DNA from 4 places in the Bacillus cereus group sp. RP37 genome. Region 3 is predicted to be linked to each of the others. Evidence: riboswitches for the same ligand, from Rfam matches in the RefSeq annotation. Region 3 holds a riboswitch; each other region holds the start of a gene.

Region 1 (5,562 bases), 3.8 Mb from region 3:
TTAAAAACATTGGCGCAATCATGACTAAAGACCACATAGAAAACCATGTTTTTGTAAATCTTGTTACGAAGGTCATTTTCCGAAGTAGAAAATTAGGACCCATTACAGCTACGATCAATGTAAAACTATAGCCAATGCACTGAATAAGTGAAATTTGTAAAACTCCGTTATTCACTATTAAGATGGAAGCAATAATCCAAAACGACACGATATTCATTACCGTAAATCCAATTTGCTTCCACGTTTCCTGTCTATCCCTTTCCATTACTTTTACAAGTTCATTTGCATATTCTTTCGGTGAGCTTCCGAAAATTTCTTCTACGCTTTTCCCATCACTCTCACCTTCTATTAAATGAAGTTCTGCGTCTTCGATAAAGCTTTCGATGTCACTTTCTTTCACACTCTTTGCCGCTAAAAATAATCTCATATCTAATAAAAACTTTCGTGCTTCACTGGATAGCATTATTTTTCTCTCCCCTTCCCCTCAAGTAGACGCTCTACACTACTTTGCATCGCTTCCCAGCGATCCATAAATTCATTAAGTGCTTCCTCGCCTTTTTCTGTTAATGTATAGTATTTTCGCTTTGGTCCAGATGGAGATTCCTTCATTACACTTGTTATTAATCCTTCCTTTTGCATTCGTATTAATAACGGATAAATACTTCCTTCACTTGCCATGGTAAAGCCATACTTCGCTAGCTTTTCACTCATTTCATAACCGTATATTTCACCTTCAGAAATAATAGCAAGTAAGCATCCTTCTAAAATCCCTTTCAGCATTTGACTTGTCGACATAACTCAAATCCTCCCACTATCTTGTTTTACAAGATAGACAAGCGTAAGTATCTTGCTTTACAAAATAGTATAGCAAGGACTATTTTGTAAAGCAAGATAGCTAGCGATATTTTTCCAAATCTTTGCAGGATTTTTATTATCCACTCTCTAAATAGAGCAATATGAGAACTTTATTACGAAAGGATGTTTTTCACCATGGTTACGAATCGAGTTGTTTTTTTAACAGGTGCTGCAAGTGGTATTGGTTATGAAATGGGAAACGCTTTTGCAAAAGAAGGTGCAAAAGTTGTTATTACCGATCGTCTTGAAGAACGTGCAATAGAAGCTGCTAACCAATTACAAAAAGAAGGCTATCAAGCTATCGGTTTAAAATGTGATGTTACATCTGAAGAAGTAGTTACAGCTGCAATTTCTCAAACAATTAATCATTTCGGTTCATTAGATATATTAATTAACAACGCAGGAATGCAACACGTGTCACCAATTGAAGATTTTCCAACCGAAAAGTTCGAACTACTTATTAAAATTATGCAAATCGCCCCTTTTATCGCAATTAAGCATGCTTTCCCGATTATGAAAAAGCAAAAATATGGTCGTATTATTAATGTAGCTTCCATTAATGGCCTCGTTGGATTCGCTGGAAAAGCTGCCTACAATAGCGCGAAACATGGCGTAATTGGATTAACAAAAGTTGCCGCTTTAGAAGGCGCTACTCACGGTATTACTGTAAATGCTCTTTGTCCTGGTTACGTCGATACCCCTCTTGTGCGTAATCAACTACAAGATTTAGCTACTACACGAAATGTACCACTTGAAAATGTTTTAGAAGATGTCATTTATCCACTTGTACCACAAAAACGCTTATTACAAGTACAAGAAATCGCGGATTATGCTATGTTTTTAGCAAGTGAAAAAGCTAAAGGGATAACTGGACAAGCTGTCGTTATCGATGGTGGTTATACTGCTCAATAAAGTGAAACTTTATTGAGTGGGGGTTTTCTTTATCCCCCACCTAACTTCTTTGCTTTCACTGAAGTTTAAGGTGGGGTCTTACTGCCCATTAATGCGGGATAAAAAATAAGGTTTGCTCACGAAGAGCAAACCTTATTTTTTATCCCGAGGATCGTCATACTGTAGTAATTCCCGCGGCAACTTTTCTATTGCAACAATTACCCCATCTAATTTACTTTCAATTCGATGGAGTAAATATAATGTTACAACAATGGGAAACCCTACATTACCTATCATTTTGATCCACTCTTCCATCTTTTTCGCCTCCTTTCATTATATAAATAAGAGAAAAGAACATATTTAGGCATAAAAAAACAAGCTATTATGTATTAGCTTGTTTTTTCAAACAATGATGCAATTTCTCGCTTATAATCCCCACGTATAATTCCTTTTTCAGTAATAATACCTGTAATTAATTCATTCGGTGTTACGTCAAATGCAGGATTATAAACATCAGTTCCAATTGGCGCCACTTGTTTCCCAAAAATTTTCGTAACTTCTGTTTCATCTCTTTCTTCAATAACAATTTCTGTACCTGTTTGTTTCGTAATATCAAACGTAGATAACGGAGCTGCAACGTAGAACGGGATATCGAAATACTTTGCTAATATCGCTAAATTCATTGTTCCGATTTTATTTGCTGTATCTCCATTTGCAACAATTCGGTCCGCTCCTACAATAATCGCGTTTATTTCTTTCGTTTGAATAGCATGCGCTGCCGTATTATCTGTAATAAGTGTTACATCAATAGCTGCCTGTTTTAATTCCCAGGTCGTTAAACGTCCGCCTTGTAAAACAGGTCTCGTTTCACACGCATACGCATGTAAATGTACACCTTTTTCTTTCCCAATATAAAACGGTGCTAATGCAGTACCATATCTAGCAGTTGCAATACTGCCAGCGTTACAAATTGTTAAAATATTATTCCCGTCTTTAAAGCATGTTAATGCATGTTCTCCAATACTCCGGCATACCGCTTCATCTTCTTGCTGAATGAGAAGCGCTTCTTCTTCTAATATTTTTTGTGCTTCTTTTATTGTAGTAATATCTTGAATAGATTCTCTCATACGATCGATTGCCCAAAATAAATTGACTGCTGTCGGACGTGATGTTCCTAAATAATTACAATCTCTATTAAACTTCTTTTGAAATTCTTCCATATGTACAGTGTTATATTTTTTGGATGCAAGCGCCAAGCCAAATGCAGCTACAATTCCAATTGCAGGTGCTCCTCCCACTTCTAACATGACAATACTCTTCCATACCTCTTCAATCGTCGTTAATGTGTTATATTCTGTGCTATGCGGCAACTTTGTTTGATTTAATACTGCAATAGCATCCCCTTTCCAACTGACAGACCTCGGAATAGTAACAATTGTACTCATGCTTTTATCCCTCCAGAAACCGTCTGTTGAAATAATGTTCGGAACAGTTGAATATCAGCACTCTTAGATTCATATTTTATTAGTTCTTTACCTAAGGATAGCGCTTGTTTCTTAGCTTGAATTCTCGCTTCTTTATTTGCTATTTCATCTAAATCAGCTACATGTGCTAAGCCAATTGTTCTACGGATAAGCTCACATCCGGCAAATCCGACAGCATCCGTAAAAATATTTTGCAAAATAATTGGTAGCCATTGCTTTTCTTTCGTATATGCCTCTACACCTTCTCCAATCCATAACCTCGTAAAAGTTTCTACAAAATAACTCCACGTCTTCTCTATATGGAAAAATAGCAAATTTCTCTGTTCTTCTTCTCTAGATAGAGCATTTAATAATAGATTTGCAATAAATTGACCAAGATCAAATCCAAATGGGCCATATGTTGCAAATTCCGGATCAATCACTTTCGTTTCAGAAGGTGATGAAAAAATACTACCAGTATGTAAATCACCGTGAATAAGCGCTTCTTTTCTCGTTAAAAATTTATATTTATATTGCGCGACTTTTAACTTTAAAGTTTTGTCACTCCACAATTCATCAACCGCTAGTTGTAACTCCGGCTCATAATCATTCGTATCGTAATGACCGAACGGATCTGTAAACACTAAATCTTCTGTAATCTTACAAAGGTCTGGGTTTACAAATGTACCTTCTAGTACCCTTTTCTCTTCTGACTGCAAACCGAAATCTGAGGTGTAAAATAAAACATGTGCTAGAAAACGACCGATATGCTGAGATAAAAGTGGGTACTCTTCTCCGCCTATCAATCCCCTTCTTGTAATTGTTAACCTTGATAAGTCTTCTATGACTGTTACCGCTAACTCTTCATCATGACTGTACACTACCGGAACATAATTTGGTACATACTTCGCAAAGATTTGCAGTGCCTTGCTTTCAATCGTTGCTCTTTTTATAGACAATGGCCAGCTCTCACCAACTACTTTCGCATATGGCAATGCTTGTTTTAATATAATAGACTTCTCTCCATTATCTAATTTGAACACGTAATTTAAATTTCCATCTCCAATTTCATGACAAACTACATTTGCTTTCTTTTCAAAATAACCGTGTTCTTTTGCATATTGTATAGCTGTTTTTTCAGTTAATGAATAATATCCCATCGTCTTCTCCCCCTTTTAAATTCAGAGGTTTTTCTAACACAGAAAAACCTCTTTCCACTAAGAAAGAGGTTTGAAGTTTATCTTCTCCCCTCTTATCTGCCAGAAAGTAAACTTTCTGCTGGAATTAGCACCGTGCCTTTTGGCGTAAATAAACGCCCCATTTCACAATGGTATTACGGTCGGTTGCTGGGCTTCATCGGGCCAAATCCCTCCACCTGCTCTTGATAAGAGTTGTATAATTTTTTGAATTTTTAACTTTATGTTGAAGACTATACCAAGAATAAAAATCACTTGTCAACATTTTATTTGTATAATTCTGGACGACGATCTGCAAAAACCGGAATTCCTTTGCGTACTTCTTTAATTTTCTCGAATGTAAGCTCTCCAAATAAAATTGATTCTTCTTCATTCGCTTCCACAACAACTTCGCCCCAAGGATCGACAATTAAAGAATGACCGGCAAACTCATTATTCGGATCCTTTCCTGCCCTATTACATGCAACAACATAACACTGATTTTCGACTGCTCTTGCTTGCAATAACAAACGCCAATGTGCTAAACGAACTAATGGCCATTCTGCTACAACAAATAAAACCTTTGCACCTTTAGCAGTATGAACACGCATCCACTCTGGGAAACGAATGTCATAACAAATTGTGCCGGCGCACTCAACATCATCTAGCTTAAATTCACCTGTACTATTTCCAGCGATTAAATATTTATGTTCATCCATAAGCTGAAATAAATGAACTTTACTATATTCATTGACTAGTTCTCCTTCCTTGTTTACTACATACATTGTATTTGTAACACCTTGCTCTGCTTGCTTCGCTATAGACCCACCGACAATATGTACACCATATTGCTTCGACCATTCTTTCAGCTTTTCTTTCGTTTGCAATCCATCCCTATCTGCAATTTCAGAAAGTCTTGTTAAATCATATCCTGTTGTCCATAGTTCTGGTAAGACGATAACATCTGGTCTTTCCTTCATCGCTTCGCTTATTTTACTTTTAGCGTTCTCAATATTTTTTTCTACATCTCCAAAGACAATATCCATTTGAATACATGCGACTTTCATTTTGTCAGCCCCATTCATAATTTTTTCTTTACAAAATACTGGAAAGATTATATCATTTGTCACTAGAATTGTAACAACTTTCAAAAGAGGTGGAAAGTATGAAATTATTTC
Region 2 (5,562 bases), 4.0 Mb from region 3:
GACATTTTGAACTTTAGCGTGCTCTTGTAAATAGTGTGCAATTTTATTGGCGTTTGCAGCTGAATGCTCAAGACGTACATGCAATGTTTTTAGACCACGAAGCACGAGAGAACAATCTTGAGGGCCTAAAATAGCGCCGAATGCATTTTGTAAAAATCCAAGTTTTTGAGCGAGTTCGGCATCTTTTACAACCGCTAATCCGGCAGTAACATCACTATGACCAGCAATGAATTTTGTGGCACTATGAAGAACGACATCGGCGCCAAGGTCAAGTGGCTTCTGGAATAGTGGTGTCAAAAATGTATTATCAACAAAAGTAAGGGCGTCAATAGATTTTGCAAGTTTAGAAACAGCACGAATATCTGTCACTTTTAAAAGCGGATTAGAGGGTGTTTCCACATAAAAGAGTTTTGTATTTGGCTTAATGTTTTGCTTTATTTCTTCTAAATTAGTCATATCAATAAATGTATGGGAAACACCGTAACGGGAGAGAACTTCAGTTATAATTCGATAAGTGCCTCCGTATACGTCTTCTGAAATGAGTACGTGATCACCTTGTGAAAGAAGGAGGAATGCAGTAGAAATCGCTGCAATCCCTGATGCGAAGGCAAATCCTTTTGTTCCGCCTTCTAATAAAGCAATGATATCTTCAAGAGCTTCACGAGTTGGATTACCAGATCGGCTATAGTCATATTTTCCGAACGTATCTATATCAAACTGGTGGAATGTTGATGTATTATAGATGGGAACGTTAACAGCTCCTGTTTGCGAGTCATGTTTATATTGGTTGTGCAGTAAGAGTGTATCTATAGAATAACTCATATTCTTACACCTTCTTTTACAAGTTTAATGGCTTGCTGTAAGTCTTGAATTAAATCGTTACTATTTTCAATGCCAACGGAAAATCGCAGAAGACGATTACATACACCGTTTGCTGTTCTGATTTCTTCAGGAATATCAGCGTGTGTTTGCGTTGCTGGATATGTCATTAAACTTTCAACACCACCAAGACTTTCAGCGAATGTAATTAAGGATAAAGATTGTAAGAATGGATTGATCCATGTTTCATCTTTCAGACGAAATGAGATCATGCCGCCTCTTCCAGGATAAAATACATCTGTCACCCCGTCTTCATCATTTAAATAAGCGACAACTGCTTTTGCATTTTCTTCATGTTGTCTCATACGAAGCGCTAACGTTTTCATACCACGAATTAATAGCCATGAGTCAAATGGGCTTAAGACCGCACCAGAGGCATTATGATAATGAGCGATTTCCTCACAAAGTTCCTTACCTTTTGCAACGACAAGTCCGCTTAGGACATCGTTATGTCCTCCTAAATATTTTGTTGCGCTATGAAGTACAATGTCAGCACCTTCTGTTAATGGTTGCTGTATATAAGGTGTGTAGAATGTGTTGTCTACAATAAGAAGTAGTCCGTGTCTTTTCGCTACAGTTGCGACAGCGGCAATATCAGTAACTTGCATTAATGGATTAGTCGGAGTTTCTATGAAAATAGCCTTTGTTTCAATTGTGATAGACTGCTCAATTTGTTTAATAGATTGTGTATTTACGTATCTACATCGAACGTTCCACTTTTTTTCGTGCTCAGAAAATAATCGATAAGTGCCCCCGTATAAATCTTCGGATACAATAAGTTCATCTCCGGAACGGAATAGGGAAAGGACAAGGAGAACAGCTGCCATCCCTGAACTACAGGCATAACCTTGTTCACCGTATTCTAAATCTGCGATTGCCTGTTCTAAAAGGCCGCGAGTTGGATTGCCAGTTCGTGAGTAGTCAAAGCCAGTAGATTTGCCAATTCCTTCATGACGATAAGCAGTTGAGAAATAAACAGGTGGATTAACAGTTCCTGTTGTAGTTTCGCTCCGGTTTCCGATTTGTGCTAGTTTTGTTTCGATAGTTGACATGTGAAAATTCCTCCCTTTTAAATTAACAATTAAGTGAATGTAAAATAAAAAAAGCCTTCTAAGAAGAAGGCTTTCGGTTTGAATAGAGTCTTCTTCTCATCTGTCAAATCTTTCACAATTTGCTGGAATTAGCACCTTATTAACAAATGTTAATGGTTGCTGAGGCGTCGTAGGGCCAGTCCCTCTACCTCTCTAGATAAGAATGTTCGTATGAAATTTTATTATGTTTTTAACTTTACAACAAAAGATAATTGAATTGCAACTTTATTTTAAATAATTTTTATTTTTCCGCAAGTGTCATTGACTTTTGCATTTGTGCGTGCTAAATTTATTAAAAAATTAGCAAACATTGTTAAAAGGGGAACGCATTTCCTTTTAGCTACATAAATAAAATAATAAAGACAACTCTTATTGAGAGCGGTGGAGGGAAAGGCCCTGTGAAACCCGGCAACCTTCAAACGAAATGTTTGAAACGGTGCTAATACCTGCAAAACGAATGTTTTGCATAATAAGAGGAGGAACGATTATGTCCCCCTCTTCAAAGTGAAGAGGGGGTTTTTATATTGATAGAAATGAGGGAGATTTGTGAAATTACTAGATTTATTGTCAAAAGGAATTGTAATAGGTGACGGTGCGGTTGGGACGTTATTACATTCACATGGTTTGCAAAGTAGTTTTGAAGAATTGAATATATCTGATCCAGATTTAATTATATCGATTCATAAGCAATATGTAGCTGCTGGGGCAGATGTGATTCAAACAAATACGTACGGAGCAAATGAAGCAAAATTACGTATGTATGGTTTAGAAAATCAAGTTACTGAAATTAATAGAGCGGCAGTAAAACTGGCGAAAGCATCTGTTACCGACAAAAATGCAATTTTAGGAACAATTGGCGGTATGAAACATATCGGAGCTGTTACGACAACTGATATGGAGCGAGAATTTATGTTGTTGGAACAGGCAAGTGCATTATTAGAAGAACAGGTTGATGGACTGCTATTAGAGACTTTCTATGATGAGTTTGAATTACTTCATGCTGTTCAGGTGTTACGAAAACAAACGAATATTCCAATTGTAGCTCAATTAGCGTTACATGAGGCAGGTACGACTCAAAATGGAAATGATGTAAATGAAATATTAAAACAGCTATTAGATTACGGTGCAAATGTTGTTGGATTGAACTGCCAACTAGGGCCACTTCATATGACGGAAGCTTTTAAAATGATATCGATTCCTCAAAATGGCTACTTGTCAGCATATCCAAATGCAGGTCTTCCAAATTATGTGGAGGGACGTTACGTATATGAAGGAAGTCCGGCTTATTTCGAAGCGATGACACCGAAATTTATTGAGCAAGGTATTCGGTTATTGGGTGGTTGTTGTGGCACGACTCCAGAACATATTGAAAGTATGAAACGTGCTACTCTAAATGTTACGCCTGTAATAGAAAAGGATACGATTCAAAGACCAAAAGTAGTTCATACACATGAGAAACGTTCAAAAGCTCATGTCACTTTAGCAGAGAAAGCAAAAAAACAAACGACAGTAGTAGTGGAATTAGATCCACCGAAAACGTTAGATACGCAGCGGTTTTTTGAAGGCGCAAGAGCATTGAAAAGAGCTGGAGCAGATGCTATTACTCTAGCAGATAATTCATTAGCATCGCCTCGCATCTCGAATATGGCAATGGGAGCATTATTAACGAAGCATGATATTCCAGTATTGACGCATTTAACGTGTAGAGATCATAACGTCATCGGACTACAATCTCATTTACTAGGCCTATCAGCGTTAGGTATGGAAGAAGTGTTAGCTTTAACTGGTGATCCAGCACGTGTTGGTGATTTTCCAGGTGCCACTTCTGTATATGATTTGTCCTCTATTGAGCTCATTAAAATGATTAAAGAAATGAATGATGGGCGCTCTATTTTAGGGAAATCAATAGGTCCAGCAACAAGATTTTCAGTGGGAGGTGCGTTTAACCCGCATGTAAGACATTTAAAAGCAGCGGTTAAGCGAATGGAACGGAAAATAGATGCTGGAGCAGAATATTTCTTAACTCAGCCGATTTACGATGTCGCGTTAATGGAAGAAGTGTATGAAGCGACAAAACATTTGGAACAACCGCTTTTTATTGGGATTATGCCATTAATAAGTAAACGGAATGCAGATTTTCTTCATTTTGAGGTGCCAGGAATTACGCTACCTGAAGAAATAAGGGAGAGAATGGATGGACATGAAACGAAAGAGGCAGCAATTGAGGAAGGAATTCGCATTTCACAAGAACTAATTGATGCGGCGATGAAATATTTTAACGGCATTTATCTTATTACACCATTTCTAAAATATGAAATTACAGAACACCTTGTTAAATATGTGAGAGAAAAGCAAGAAGTGAAAGAAGGTATTAATTGATGAAACGTATAGAAGAAAAATTACAAAATAACATCTTAATATTAGATGGTGCAATGGGGACAATGATCCAGCAAGAGGACTTAACTGCGGAAGATTTCGGAGGAGAAGAGTACGAAGGCTGTAATGAATATTTAGTAGAAACAAGGCCTGATGTCATTTTAAAGATTCATAAAGCTTATATTGAAGCTGGTGCGGATATTATTGAAACAAATACATTTGGGGCGACGAATATTGTATTAAATGATTATGAGTTGTCTCATTTAGATGAGGAACTAAATGAGAAAGCAGCACGTTTAGCAAAGCAAGCTGTTATAGAAAGCGGGAAGGAAGTATATGTTGCGGGAGCAATGGGGCCGACAACGAAAGCGATTAGTGTTACTGGTGGTGTGACGTTTGAAGAATTAATTGAAGCCTATACACGGCAGGCAAGAGGATTATTGAATGGAGAAGTTGATGTATTACTCGTTGAGACGAGTCAAGATATGCGTAATGTGAAGGCAGCTTATATTGGAATTCAAGCAGCTTTTGATGAACTAAATACAATTGTTCCTATTATGATTTCGGGAACGATTGAACCGATGGGAACGACTCTGGCTGGGCAAACAATTGAGGCTTTTTACTTATCGATAGAACATATGAAGCCGTTATCGGTTGGGTTAAACTGTGCGACTGGTCCGGAGTTTATGAGAGACCATATTCGTTCACTATCTGATTTATCGGAGTGTTACATTTCTTGTTATCCAAATGCAGGCCTTCCTGATGAAGATGGACATTATCATGAATCTCCATCTTCTCTCGCCGAAAAAGTGAAGCGATTTGCCGAAGAAGGATGGGTTAATATTATCGGTGGTTGTTGTGGCACAACACCAGAACATATAAAAGCAATGAAATCCGCGTTAGCGTCTCTGAAGCCGCGTGAACACCGTGAACGAGATGGACATGGTGTTAGTGGATTAGAGGCACTACAATATGATGATTCTATGAGGCCGTTATTTGTTGGAGAAAGAACAAACGTTATTGGATCACGTAAATTTAAACGATTAGTAGCAGAAGGGAAATTTGAAGAGGCTGCTGAAGTCGCAAGAGCGCAAGTGAAGAAAAATGCTCATATTATTGATATTTGTATGGCAGACCCGGACCGGGATGAAATAGAAGATATGGAAAATTTCTTGGCAGAAGTTACAAAAGTATTAAAAGTACCAATTATGATTGA
Region 3 (5,562 bases):
TTTATTAACGAGTGCTCATCCGTAGCACTTTCAACACGTTTAATCTTTGTCGGGAGCAATTTACCGACATCACTCATCATAGGATGATCGAGTTGTTTTTTATACGTATGTACAGACGCCGCTAACAAAACGGTATACGCTACAATGACAACTACTATCTTTCTTTTTTTCAAATGACACTCTCCTTGTTTGAATTTCTTTCACTACATATTGTACATATTTTTCTAAGAAGAAAATATGTTAGTAACGAAAAAAGAGAGATACCCTTGCTCTTTTAGGCATCTCTCTTCAAATCAATTAATTCGTTACTGGCAACTGTATGGGATCAAATTTTTCATATGATGTATATTTTATATCCGTCATAATTTTTGCTTTCTCCTTACTATTTCTACTCACAACTATATCCAATTTTAATGATTCATATTTAAAATCTTTTGTGATCATATATTCTGCATCTATCTCTTCTACCTTTGCATTTTGTGCTTCTAATGCTTTCTTCTGCGTTTCACCTATACTACCTAAAATACTCTCTGCATCTTTTCCTTTTAACCTGACCTTTAATTTATATTTGTCTCCACTTTTTTCCATCTTCATTTTTTGTACAATTTCTGGTGGGATTTCTACATTCTCTTTCACACTCTTGGCTGCATTCATCCCACTAATATTTAATTTCTCTTCTGGTATAGATATAACTTCACCTGTATTAGGATTCTTCACTTGACCAACAATTTTATCATTTACACCATAAATGATAATATCCGTACCCGAAACATTCATTTCAGCACGAGAACTCTTTGTTTTCAGCTCTATTTGTATTTTAGCCTTCATTATACTCAGTTCTTGTCCATCAGCCTTTATGTCCATATCCTGCATCACCGTTACATACTCTTCATTTTTTAAGTTCTCATACGCCTTATTAAAAACATCTTTTGCGGCTAAATCCTTCTCTTTCTTTACTGATGCCGTTTTGGGTTCACCCGTCTTCGATACTTTATCACTACTACACCCTACCCCTAAACCAATTGTAAGTAATAAACTAGAAGCTACTATAATTTTCTTCATAAAAATCCCCCTTTACCAAATAATACCACTTTTTTATCTTTTAAATCTATATGATTTCCAATGTCCTTATTTAAATTCAACTCTAAATAACAACATGTTTGATGAAAGGTTTAAATATGATGTAAATAAAAACAACGAAATTCGGGAGGTTATTATGAAAGCAATGATTTGCACAAAATATGGACCACCTAACGTTCTCCAGCTTCAAAATATAGAGAAACCTACACCTAAAAAGAACGAAGTATTAATTAAAATTCATGCAACAAGTGTATCGACTGGAGATTGTAGAATACGCGGCTTTAATAGTCCCCTCTTATTTTGGATTCCTATGCGGATCATATTAGGTTTCAGAAAACCGAGAAAACCTATACTCGGCGTAGAATTAGCTGGAGAAATTGAGGAAATTGGAACAGATGTAACCCAATTTAAAAAAGGAGATCCAATTTTTGCATTAACAGAACTAAACCTTGGTGGTTATGCCGAATACACATGTGTACATGAAAGTGGATTAATAGCATTAAAACCTACCAATGTGACGTATGAAGAAGCGGCAGTTATTTCTTTTGGCGGAACTTCAGCATTACATTTCCTGAGAAAGGGCCGTATAAAAAAAGGGCAACAAGTGCTCATATATGGTGCCTCTGGATCAGTAGGAACAGCTGCCGTACAACTTGCTAAATATTTTGGTGCGACCGTTACGGCTGTTTGTAGTCATTCAAATTTTGAACTCGTGCAATCTTTAGGAGCTGATAAAATAATTGATTATACAAAAGAAGATTTTACTAAGCGGGGTGAACGCTACAATATTATATTTGATGCAGTTGGAAAACATAAAAAATCCCTTTGTGAAAAGGCATTAACACCTAATGGGAAATATGTATCTGTGAATGGAATGATGGCAAAAGTAAGTAAAGAAGATATGATTCTACTAAAAAAACTAACTGAAGCAGAACATTTAAAGCCTGTTATTGATAGAACTTACCGATTAGAAGAAATTGCTGAAGCTCATATATATGTAGAAAAAGGGCATAAAAAAGGAAATGTTTCGATTACCTTAAAATAAAATATATTCAGAAAATAACATTGACAATTCTTTTTGTAAGATTTACTATTAGTACCATATTAAAAAAACTACATACACATACTCTTATCAAGAGTGGCGGAGGGACTGGCCCGATGATGCCCGGCAACCGAGCTTATGACGTATAAGCTAAGGTGCTAATTCCTGCAAAACGAGTTTTCGTTTTGGAAGATAAGAGAGGAACCTATTTTGTCTATTCGGCACCTCTCTTATTTTTGAGAGGTGCCTTTTATTTTGGAACGTATATGAAGGGGGAACTATAGATGAAAAAAGTATTATTGAGCATTGTAAGTGGAGCGGTATTATTATTAGGCGCATGTAGTGGGGGTTCAGATAAAGAAGTAAAAGCGTTAGATGAGAAAAAGATTACTGTCGGTGTAACAGGCGGTCCGCATGAACAAATTTTTGAAAAGGTAAAAGAAGTTGCCGCAAAAGACGGTCTCGAAATTGATGTAAAAGTATTTAATGATTATGTAGCACCAAACGTATCCCTAGATGAAAAAAGCCTCGATGTAAATAGCTATCAAACGAAATCATATTTAGACGTATTTAAAGCTGAACGTAATATGAAATTAACTGAAGTATTTTCAACAGTAACATTCCCTATGGGTGTATATTCGAAAAGCTTAAAAGATGTAAAGGATTTAAAAGAGGGCGACGCAATTGCTGTACCAAATGATCCAACAAATGAACTTCGAGCTTTAAAGCTATTTGAAAAAGCCGGTGTTTTAAAAGTAGATCCAAAGGCTACAGAAAAAGCGACTGCGAAAGATGTAATTGAAAATCCAAAAAACTTAAAGATTGTTGAATTAGAGGCATCTCAATTACCGACACAACTAAGTGAAGTAAAAGCAGCTGCGATTAATACAAACTTTGCATTAGGTGCAAAATTAAGCCCTGCGAAAGATTCTATCTTCCGTGAAGGAAAAGATTCACCATATGTGAACTGGGTCGTTGTTCGTACTGAAAATAAAGATGATGCTGTTGTAAATAAATTAAAGAAAGCTTATCAATCTAAAGAAGTGAAAGAATTTATCAAGAAAAAATTTGATGGTTCTGTTTTACCGTCTTGGTAGGAGCTGACGATAATGATTGAATTAAAAAATGTATCCAAAGTATTCACAACAAAAAAAGGGAATGTGGAAGCTCTTAAACCTACCTCCCTTCAAGTAAAAAAGGGCGAAGTATTTGGAATCATTGGATATAGTGGTGCTGGTAAAAGTACATTAATTCGATGTGTAAATTTATTAGAAAAGCCAACGACAGGAAATATCATTGTAAACAACCAAGACTTAACAACTTTATCAGCAAAAGAACTCGCAAAAGCGCGACAAAAAATCGGAATGATCTTTCAAGGATTCAATTTACTTAAAACCGTGACAGTTTATGAAAATATCGCATTACCTTTACGCCTTGCTGGCATTCCCAAAGTAGAAATTGAAAAAAGGGTAGAAAAATACTTACGTATTGTCGATCTTTTCAATCGAAAAGATGCCTATCCGAGTGAACTTTCTGGTGGCCAAAAGCAGCGTGTTGCCATTGCACGCGCACTATCACACGAACCTGAAGTGTTATTAAGCGACGAAGCAACAAGCGCTTTAGATCCGGAAACAACTGATTCTATCCTTGACTTATTATTAAAAATCAATGAAGAAATCGGGATCACAATTTTATTAATTACACATGAAATGAATGTCATCCAGCGTATATGTGACCGAGTTGCTGTTATGGAACATGGAGCAGTAATCGAAAGTGGAACTGTGAAAGATATTTTCACCAACCCACAACATATAACAACGAAGAAATTCGTAAATAGTGCATTTGCAGCTAGAATTCCAGAAGAGGTACAAAAAGAACTACAAAGAACCGGAGAAATCGTAACACTTTCATTTATAGGAACTTCTTCTGGCGAACCAGCGTTAGCTATTGCTACAAAACGTTTTCAAGTGTATCCAAATATTTTATCCGGTAACATTACACAGTTAAAACATGAAGCATATGGGAAACTGGTCATTCATATGCAGGGTGAAAAAAATGAAGTAGACCGCGCTTTATCATTTTTACAAGAACAAGGGATCGTCGTAGAAGGAGGTAGAACAGATTATGGGAAACAAGTCCTTTTTGGATGAATGGGGTAAAGTCATATGGGAAGCAACCATTCAAACATTTCAAATGACATCTATTTCACTATTCATCTCTATCCTTATTGCATTACCACTTGGCGTCACACTTGTTTTAACGAGACCTGGTGGGCAGCACGAAAATAAAATCATTTATCCGATTCTTAATACAATTATTAATATCATTCGCTCTCTTCCATTTATCATTCTATTATTCTTCATTTTACCTTTTACAAAGTTTCTAATGGGAACATCCATTGGCGTGCAAGGTGTCATTGTACCACTTGTCGTATTCACAGCACCTTACATTGCACGATTAATGGAGACAGCTTTATTAGAGGTGGACCGTGGTGTTATTGAAGCTTACCAAGCAATGGGCATTTCTACTATAAAAATTATTTGGCACGTTATGGTGAAAGAAGCTCGTCCCTCCCTTGTACTTGGCTTAACAATTGCAACAATCGGCTTAATCGGTGCAACAGCAATGGCTGGACTTGTAGGGGCTGGCGGGCTAGGGGACTTAGCATATCGATTCGGACACTTACGCTACGAACCTGAAGTAATGTATGCAACCGTCTTTATTTTAATTATCCTCGTTCAAGGGTTACAGTCTTTAGGGAATGGTGTTGCACGAAGATTGAAGAAAGATTAAAAAAGAAGGTATCTCACCAAAATGAGATACCTTCTTTTTATCCCGCATTAACGGGCGGTAAGACCCTCGCCTCAAAATTCAGCGGGAGCAAAGAAGTTAGGTGGGGGATCAACTGCCCTTAAAAGTCCGATTGGTGAAGGCTAATAATCAGTGGGGGATGAAAAAACCCCCCACTAATTAAAGTTTCACTTTATCTTTTAAATCCGCCTTCTGAATGAATAACTTGTCCTGTAATCCATTTTGCTTCTTCACTTACTAAAAACTTAATAAGCCTCGCTGCATCCTTTGGCTCACCAATTCTGCCGAAAGGAAACATTGGTTTTAATCCTTGCTTTATCTCTTCAGTCATCCACCCTGTACTAGTTGGACCTGGATTAATTGCATTCACTGTTATTCCTAAATGGGCTACTTCCGCTGACAACGTACTAGTAAGAGCGTCAATAGCTCCCTTCGTTGTTGCATACGCCAGTTCTCCAGCCATAGGCCCTTGAAATTGACCTGAAGTCATATTCACAATTCTACCACCAGATTTCTTATCAAATCCTCGGGCAAATTGGCTACTTAACAATGTAGCCGCACGAATATTTACCATGTAATGCTTATCCAATTCTTCAGCAGTCAAATTAGAGAAATCATTATTTGTAGAA
Region 4 (5,562 bases), 2.9 Mb from region 3:
CTTGCACTTGAAAAGCCTGTGACATTTGTAAAGATCGGAGTGAAATAACTAAATGCTGCAAACGTACCACCAATAATGAACATACTTGTTACGTACGCTGCCCAAAGATGAATATTCTTAAATCGCAGAAGTTCGTCTTTCCAATTTAATTGCTCTTTATTTGAAGATGATGGTAACAACCGTTGAATCATAAGCCCTGATACTAGCACAAGAACAGAAACAGCCCCAAAACTAATACGCCAGCCAAAAGATTGGGAAATAACGGTTGTTATAGGTAAACCTAATACAGTTGCGAACATTAAACCTGCAAGTACAATTGATGCAGCTTTTCCCCTTGAATCAGAGTGAACCAATGTCGCAGAAAAGGAAATCGCAACTCCAAAAGCTGAAGCTGAAGCAATACCAGTTATAATACGTGAAATCATCATAATATCATAGTTCCAAGCAATAGCTCCGAGCGATTGACCAATTAAAAATACGAACATTAAAAACAATAATGCTTGTTTGCTGCGCATTCGTAAGAGGATTGCAGTTAAAATGGGGCCTCCTATTACCATTGCTCCTGCATAAGCTGAAATTAAATACCCAATAGATGATACAGAAACCTGGAATGCAAGAGCAAGTTCATTCATCATACCTGCAACCATAAATTCTGATGTAGTCATACAAAAGATTGCTAAAGCTAATAAATAAATAATCGATGGCATAAAAACACTCCTTATTCATTATTGTAATGATTGGTACAAAAATAGTGCGAAAAAAGAGCGCACTAAGCGCCACAAATAGACTCTATTGTTCCTTTGATAACTTGTTCAGACAACACCCGATTTTGCATCGATAGATTAAGAACACGGAATCCGTAATAACTGCTTAAAAGCAGACTAGCTAATTCCTCAGCTGATTGCTTCTTTGAAATTTCACCTGTTTGCAATCCTTCCTCCATCACTGTTACAATTGCTTGTTTAAGAAGTTCAACATGCTTCGAGAAAATTTCTTGTACCATTAAATCGTTTTTAGCACGTTCTATACTGGCATTAATCAATAAACATCCTTTTTGATCAACATTCTGAAAGTCTTCTTTCAATGCCCATTCAAAAAAATTACTTAATCGTTCTTTAACTGGAATTGGAGTATGTAACAATTTCCTTTGTTCCTTAATCCCAATTTCATGGTAGCGTTCTAATACTTGTTTATACAGTTCATGTTTACTACCGAAAGTATTGTACAAACTTCCTTTTCCAAGTCCTGTATCACTGCATAAATCTTGTGTAGAACACCCTTCATATCCTCTTAACCAAAATGTTTTCATTGCAACATCTACAATTGAGGAATAATCAAACTCTCGAGGTCTGCCGCGTTTATTCACCCGTATCCTCCTCTCATTTTAAAGATAACATGAATAGAATACCCTTTTTGTACCACGCGGTCAATAATTTTGTTTTATTGTTACTGTAAAATAAAATTTGACTATGTTAGATTACGAATAATTAAAAATAGCCCCCTTATTCAAGTTGTCTAGCGAAAAAATCACGTTTTAATAGGCTTCTTTAGCATGCCTACCTTTCTATAAATTACTAGCTATGAAACAAGGATCGTTTCATAACTAGTAATTTACTTGATTAGCTTGATGGGTATGGCGTAGTGCCCCTATAAACAAAATCCTCCAGAAACATCTAAAATTTGCCCTGTTACCCAGCGGCTATCAGAAGAAGCAAGGAATGCTACTACATCTGCAATATCTTCAACTTGCCCTATTCGTCCGAACACAGATGAATTCGTAGCAAAATTTCGTATTTCCGGATTATCTAGCAATTTCGCATTTATATCTGTCTTCGTATATCCAGGCATAATTGTATTCACTGTTATACCTCTTTCTCCAAGATGTTTAGCTAGAGGAAGTGTCATCGTATTTAGTGCACCTTTACTTAAACCGTATGCAATGGACCCTGTAAAACCAAGTCTTACTTCAGCTGATGAAATGTTAATAACTCGCCCCTCCGCTCGTAATAACGGTAATGTTTGCTGAATTAAGAAGAACGGTGCTTTCATATTTACAGACATAATTTCATCAAAAACTTCTTCTGTCGTATTTTCAATTGTTCCTTGTGTACCTATCCCTGCATTGTTTACTAAAATATCAATCTCTGATGTACCAACTCTTATTTGTAATTCATTCTTCAATTGTTCTACTATCTTTTTGACACCATCAATTGAATTGAAATCCGCTTCAATTAAGAATGCCTTTCCTCCATTAGATTCAATCTCACTAATTGTTTCATCTGCAGCTGCTTTATTTCGGCCGTAGTGAATCGCAACTAATGCACCGTCGTTTGCTAATCTCATCGCAATCGCACGGCCAATGCCGCGACTCGCTCCTGTTACTAACGCTACTTTCCCATCAAGATTCTTCATTTTTTCCATCCTTCCTAAATTTCCGTTTAATAAAGTGAAACTTTAATCAGCCCTCACCAATCGGGCGTTTACGGGCAGTTAATGTGAGATAAATTCTATACTTATATTTTCATGCAAAAACCAATCATTTTAAATATAGATTTATAGGTAATTTAGTTCGTTTACTTATGATATTATAGTTATAATTTGTAATTTACTTTAGAAAATATAACAAGGAGGCTACACAATGCAAAACGCAGTAAAACTGGATGAAATCGATCATAAAATTATGAACTTGTTATATGAAAATGCGAGAATTTCCGTTTCAGAAATAGGACGGATCATATCCATGACGCAGCCTGCTGTAAAAGAGCGTATTAATAAACTTGAGGATCAAGGTGTTATAGCGGCTTACCGAACGAAATTTGAGCCTTCTAAAATTAATAAGAACATTCAAGCATTCATCATGTTTAAAACGAGCCAATGCTCTGATTTTATCCAATATTGTAATGCCGCTCCTGAAGTAATAGATTTATATCGAATTAGCGGGGAGTTTAATTATATGATGAAGGTCATGAGCGATTCGATGGATTCTCTCGCTACATTTTTAGACTCTTTAATGCGATTCGGATTATCATCTCCTTTAATTGTTTTAAAAAGTGAGTTTGAGGAGAAATTGTCGTTCTGATAAAGGAATAAGAGAATTGACATCTCAATGTGAAAATGAACACTTTATTTAAATTGACAGGCACCAGCTTTCCCAAAAAAGAAAAAGGAGTGGATTATCCACTCCTTTTAATCACCTACCCCTGATTCCTCTGCGCTTCTCTAAACTCCTCCTTCACCTTCTCTAACAACCCTTCTTCTGTAATTAATCGATACGCTGTATTCGCTAATGCTTTTGCGGATGTAATTAATGCTTTGTCTCCTAGTTCTGAACGTGCTGCTTCTCTAAATTCATTCGTATGTGCAATTAAGTCGTCTGGGCCGATTTTGATGTACGGGTGAATGGTCGGTACGACTTGACTTACGTTCCCTGCGTCTGTTGAACCAATGCCAAATCTTTCTTTACGGTTTACATCTTCACCTTGTAATTCTAGTTCTTCAGCTACAACGTCATTAAATGTTTTTGTTACGAGTAGTTCATCGATTTCATTTTGGAATTGATGAATTTTTACTTTTGTGCCTGTTGCTAATGCTGCTCCCTGTGCGATATTTCTTACTTTTTCTGTTACTTCTGCACATCTTTTTCTCGTTGCTGCACGGATGAAGAACCTTGCTGCTGCGTAGTCTGGAATAATATTCGGCGCTTTTCCGCCCTCAGTAATCACGCCATGAATTTTCACATCTGACGGAAGTTGTTGGCGAAGTGCGTTAATACTGTTGTACAGCTGGATGATCGCATCTAATGCGTTAATTCCTTCTTCTGGTGAAGCTGCGGCATGAGCTGTTTTTCCGTAAAAATGAAAATCAAGTGGATCGACTGCTAGTGAAGGACTCGTTGTCGCTGTCTTTCCGCTCGGATGAATCATAAGCGCCGCATCAATGTTTTTGAATAGACCTGCCTTTACATAACTCGCTTTTGCACTACCATTTGGTCCTCCTTCTTCAGCTGGAGTACCAAACACGACAACTTCCCCGCCAATTTCTTCAAGCGTCTCTGATAATGCGATTGCTGCCGCAACACTAATTGTTCCGATTAAATTGTGACCACACGCATGACCAAGTCCTGGTAAAGCATCATACTCAGCTAAAAATGCGATGACTGGTCCTTGTTTCCCTGAACTTTTTCGCGCGATAAAACCTGTTTCATGTCCAGCAATATTGTGCTGCAACTGGAATCCTGCACTCCCTAGCAATAAACTCAACGTTCTTGATGCATAAAACTCTTGATTACCAATCTCCGGATTCGCATGAATATCGTGACTTGTTTCTATGTACTTTTCCTTATTTCTTTCTATACTCTCTTCAATTGTTTTTCTTTGTGACGTTACTCCTGTCGCTCCCATTTTTCTTCCTCCTTTTATTTTCACGTAAAAAAGCCTCTTTCTAAAAGATAGAAAGAGGCTTCTGTATATACAGTCAAAATGAGCTTCTTTCTTATCTTTCAAGTTACCTTGCTGGAATTGGCACAGTATTCATAACGAATCCGCTGCCGAGGTATCATAGGGCCAGTCCCTCCACCTCTCGTGATAAGAATTTTCATAAAATTATATTAAATTATTTTCATTCTAAGTTCATTCCAAATAAAAGTCAAGGAATTCCTATCCGAATTTACCGAATATCTAAAAATCCTTTTAATACACCGATTGTTTCTGGTGCTTGTAATCTTGCACATACGTATGGAAATTCCGTACTACCTTCAAATATCATTTGTGATGTGAGCGGTGCGCCTGCCCAAAAGATTTCATCATCGATTACGATAAACGGGAATGCTTTATTTTGCCTTTGTAACTTTACATTTTTTAATGGAACTGGTCCATCACTATACACTGTTATTTGCGCATTTGTACGCATTAACGCTTGCCATACTCGCTTATCCACTTGTTTTGTGCTTGGAAGTGAAATAATAATTTTTCGTTTTGCGGCTAAAATATCTTTCAATAGTCCTTTCGGCTCTTCAAGATTCATTTCCATAAACCAACGTAAACGTTTCGAAATTTTCCGTTCCCACAATTGTCTTGATGTCGTACGATCATACACATCTCCGTGTCGTTCTATATGAGCTGTTAATTGTGATAACGCTTGTTTTCTCGATAAGTTTTTACGCATATAATGGCAATCTGATAATTGAATGAACTTCCCTCTCGCTCTCGTTACTGCAACGTTGACGAGGCGATGGTTTTTATGGTCAAAGAATAACACGCCAGGTCGTTCTTGCGGATAACTATCAACCGTATCAAAAATCATCATATCTCTTTCAGACCCTTGAAACTTATGAACCGTCGCCGCTAAAACTGGTATGTTTTGATATTTCGTTCTCTGCAACATTTCTCTCATACACGTTGATAAAAAGCGGGATTGTGCCCTGTAAGGTGTAACAACACCAATCGATTGAACACCATCTAACAGCCCGATTAACATCATTTGCATCGCTACTAAACCAGACATAATATTAAAACGAGAACCAGAAGCAGCGTCTTTTAAAGAAAATGCTCCCATTAAGCTCGT

What was found. A riboswitch is a leader RNA that binds a small molecule or an ion and turns the genes downstream of it on or off. The one in region 3 is predicted to bind S-adenosylmethionine.
Region 1: linked by a shared signal. The riboswitch ahead of mtnK (S-methyl-5-thioribose kinase) and the one ahead of QCI44_RS27345 (MetQ/NlpA family ABC transporter substrate-binding protein) in region 3 are both predicted to bind S-adenosylmethionine.
Region 2: linked by a shared signal. The riboswitch ahead of metI (cystathionine gamma-synthase/O-acetylhomoserine thiolyase) and the one ahead of QCI44_RS27345 (MetQ/NlpA family ABC transporter substrate-binding protein) in region 3 are both predicted to bind S-adenosylmethionine.
Region 4: linked by a shared signal. The riboswitch ahead of QCI44_RS12225 (M20 family metallopeptidase) and the one ahead of QCI44_RS27345 (MetQ/NlpA family ABC transporter substrate-binding protein) in region 3 are both predicted to bind S-adenosylmethionine.

The regions. Positions count from the first base shown of each region.
Region 1 is NZ_JARVHP010000001.1:1,382,729-1,388,290, reverse strand. It holds gene QCI44_RS07470 (DUF1129 domain-containing protein) at 1-463, opposite strand, end outside; gene QCI44_RS07465 (PadR family transcriptional regulator) at 463-795, opposite strand; gene QCI44_RS07460 (3-hydroxybutyrate dehydrogenase) at 991-1,767, shown strand; gene QCI44_RS07455 (YvrJ family protein) at 1,900-2,061, opposite strand; gene mtnA (S-methyl-5-thioribose-1-phosphate isomerase) at 2,136-3,191, opposite strand; gene mtnK (S-methyl-5-thioribose kinase) at 3,188-4,369, opposite strand; SAM riboswitch class I at 4,459-4,600, opposite strand; gene QCI44_RS07440 (carbon-nitrogen family hydrolase) at 4,672-5,535, opposite strand; gene QCI44_RS07435 (pyridoxal phosphate-dependent aminotransferase) at 5,550-5,562, shown strand, end outside.
Region 2 is NZ_JARVHP010000001.1:1,167,105-1,172,666, forward strand. It holds gene metC (cystathionine beta-lyase) at 1-822, opposite strand, end outside; gene metI (cystathionine gamma-synthase/O-acetylhomoserine thiolyase) at 819-1,931, opposite strand; SAM riboswitch class I at 2,025-2,134, opposite strand; SAM riboswitch class I at 2,337-2,446, shown strand; gene QCI44_RS06190 (bifunctional homocysteine S-methyltransferase/methylenetetrahydrofolate reductase) at 2,517-4,349, shown strand; gene metH (methionine synthase) at 4,349-5,562, shown strand, end outside.
Region 3 is NZ_JARVHP010000001.1:5,211,300-5,216,861, forward strand. It holds gene QCI44_RS27330 (FAD-binding oxidoreductase) at 1-173, opposite strand, end outside; gene QCI44_RS27335 (hypothetical protein) at 298-1,062, opposite strand; gene QCI44_RS27340 (NAD(P)-dependent alcohol dehydrogenase) at 1,217-2,125, shown strand; SAM riboswitch class I at 2,207-2,321, shown strand; gene QCI44_RS27345 (MetQ/NlpA family ABC transporter substrate-binding protein) at 2,407-3,219, shown strand; gene QCI44_RS27350 (methionine ABC transporter ATP-binding protein) at 3,232-4,272, shown strand; gene QCI44_RS27355 (methionine ABC transporter permease) at 4,247-4,915, shown strand; gene QCI44_RS27360 (SDR family oxidoreductase) at 5,106-5,562, opposite strand, start outside.
Region 4 is NZ_JARVHP010000001.1:2,294,276-2,299,837, reverse strand. It holds gene QCI44_RS12245 (MFS transporter) at 1-707, opposite strand, end outside; gene QCI44_RS12240 (TetR/AcrR family transcriptional regulator) at 770-1,366, opposite strand; gene QCI44_RS12235 (SDR family oxidoreductase) at 1,648-2,412, opposite strand; gene QCI44_RS12230 (Lrp/AsnC family transcriptional regulator) at 2,639-3,079, shown strand; gene QCI44_RS12225 (M20 family metallopeptidase) at 3,195-4,400, opposite strand; SAM riboswitch class I at 4,489-4,590, opposite strand; gene QCI44_RS12220 (AAA domain-containing protein) at 4,666-5,562, opposite strand, start outside.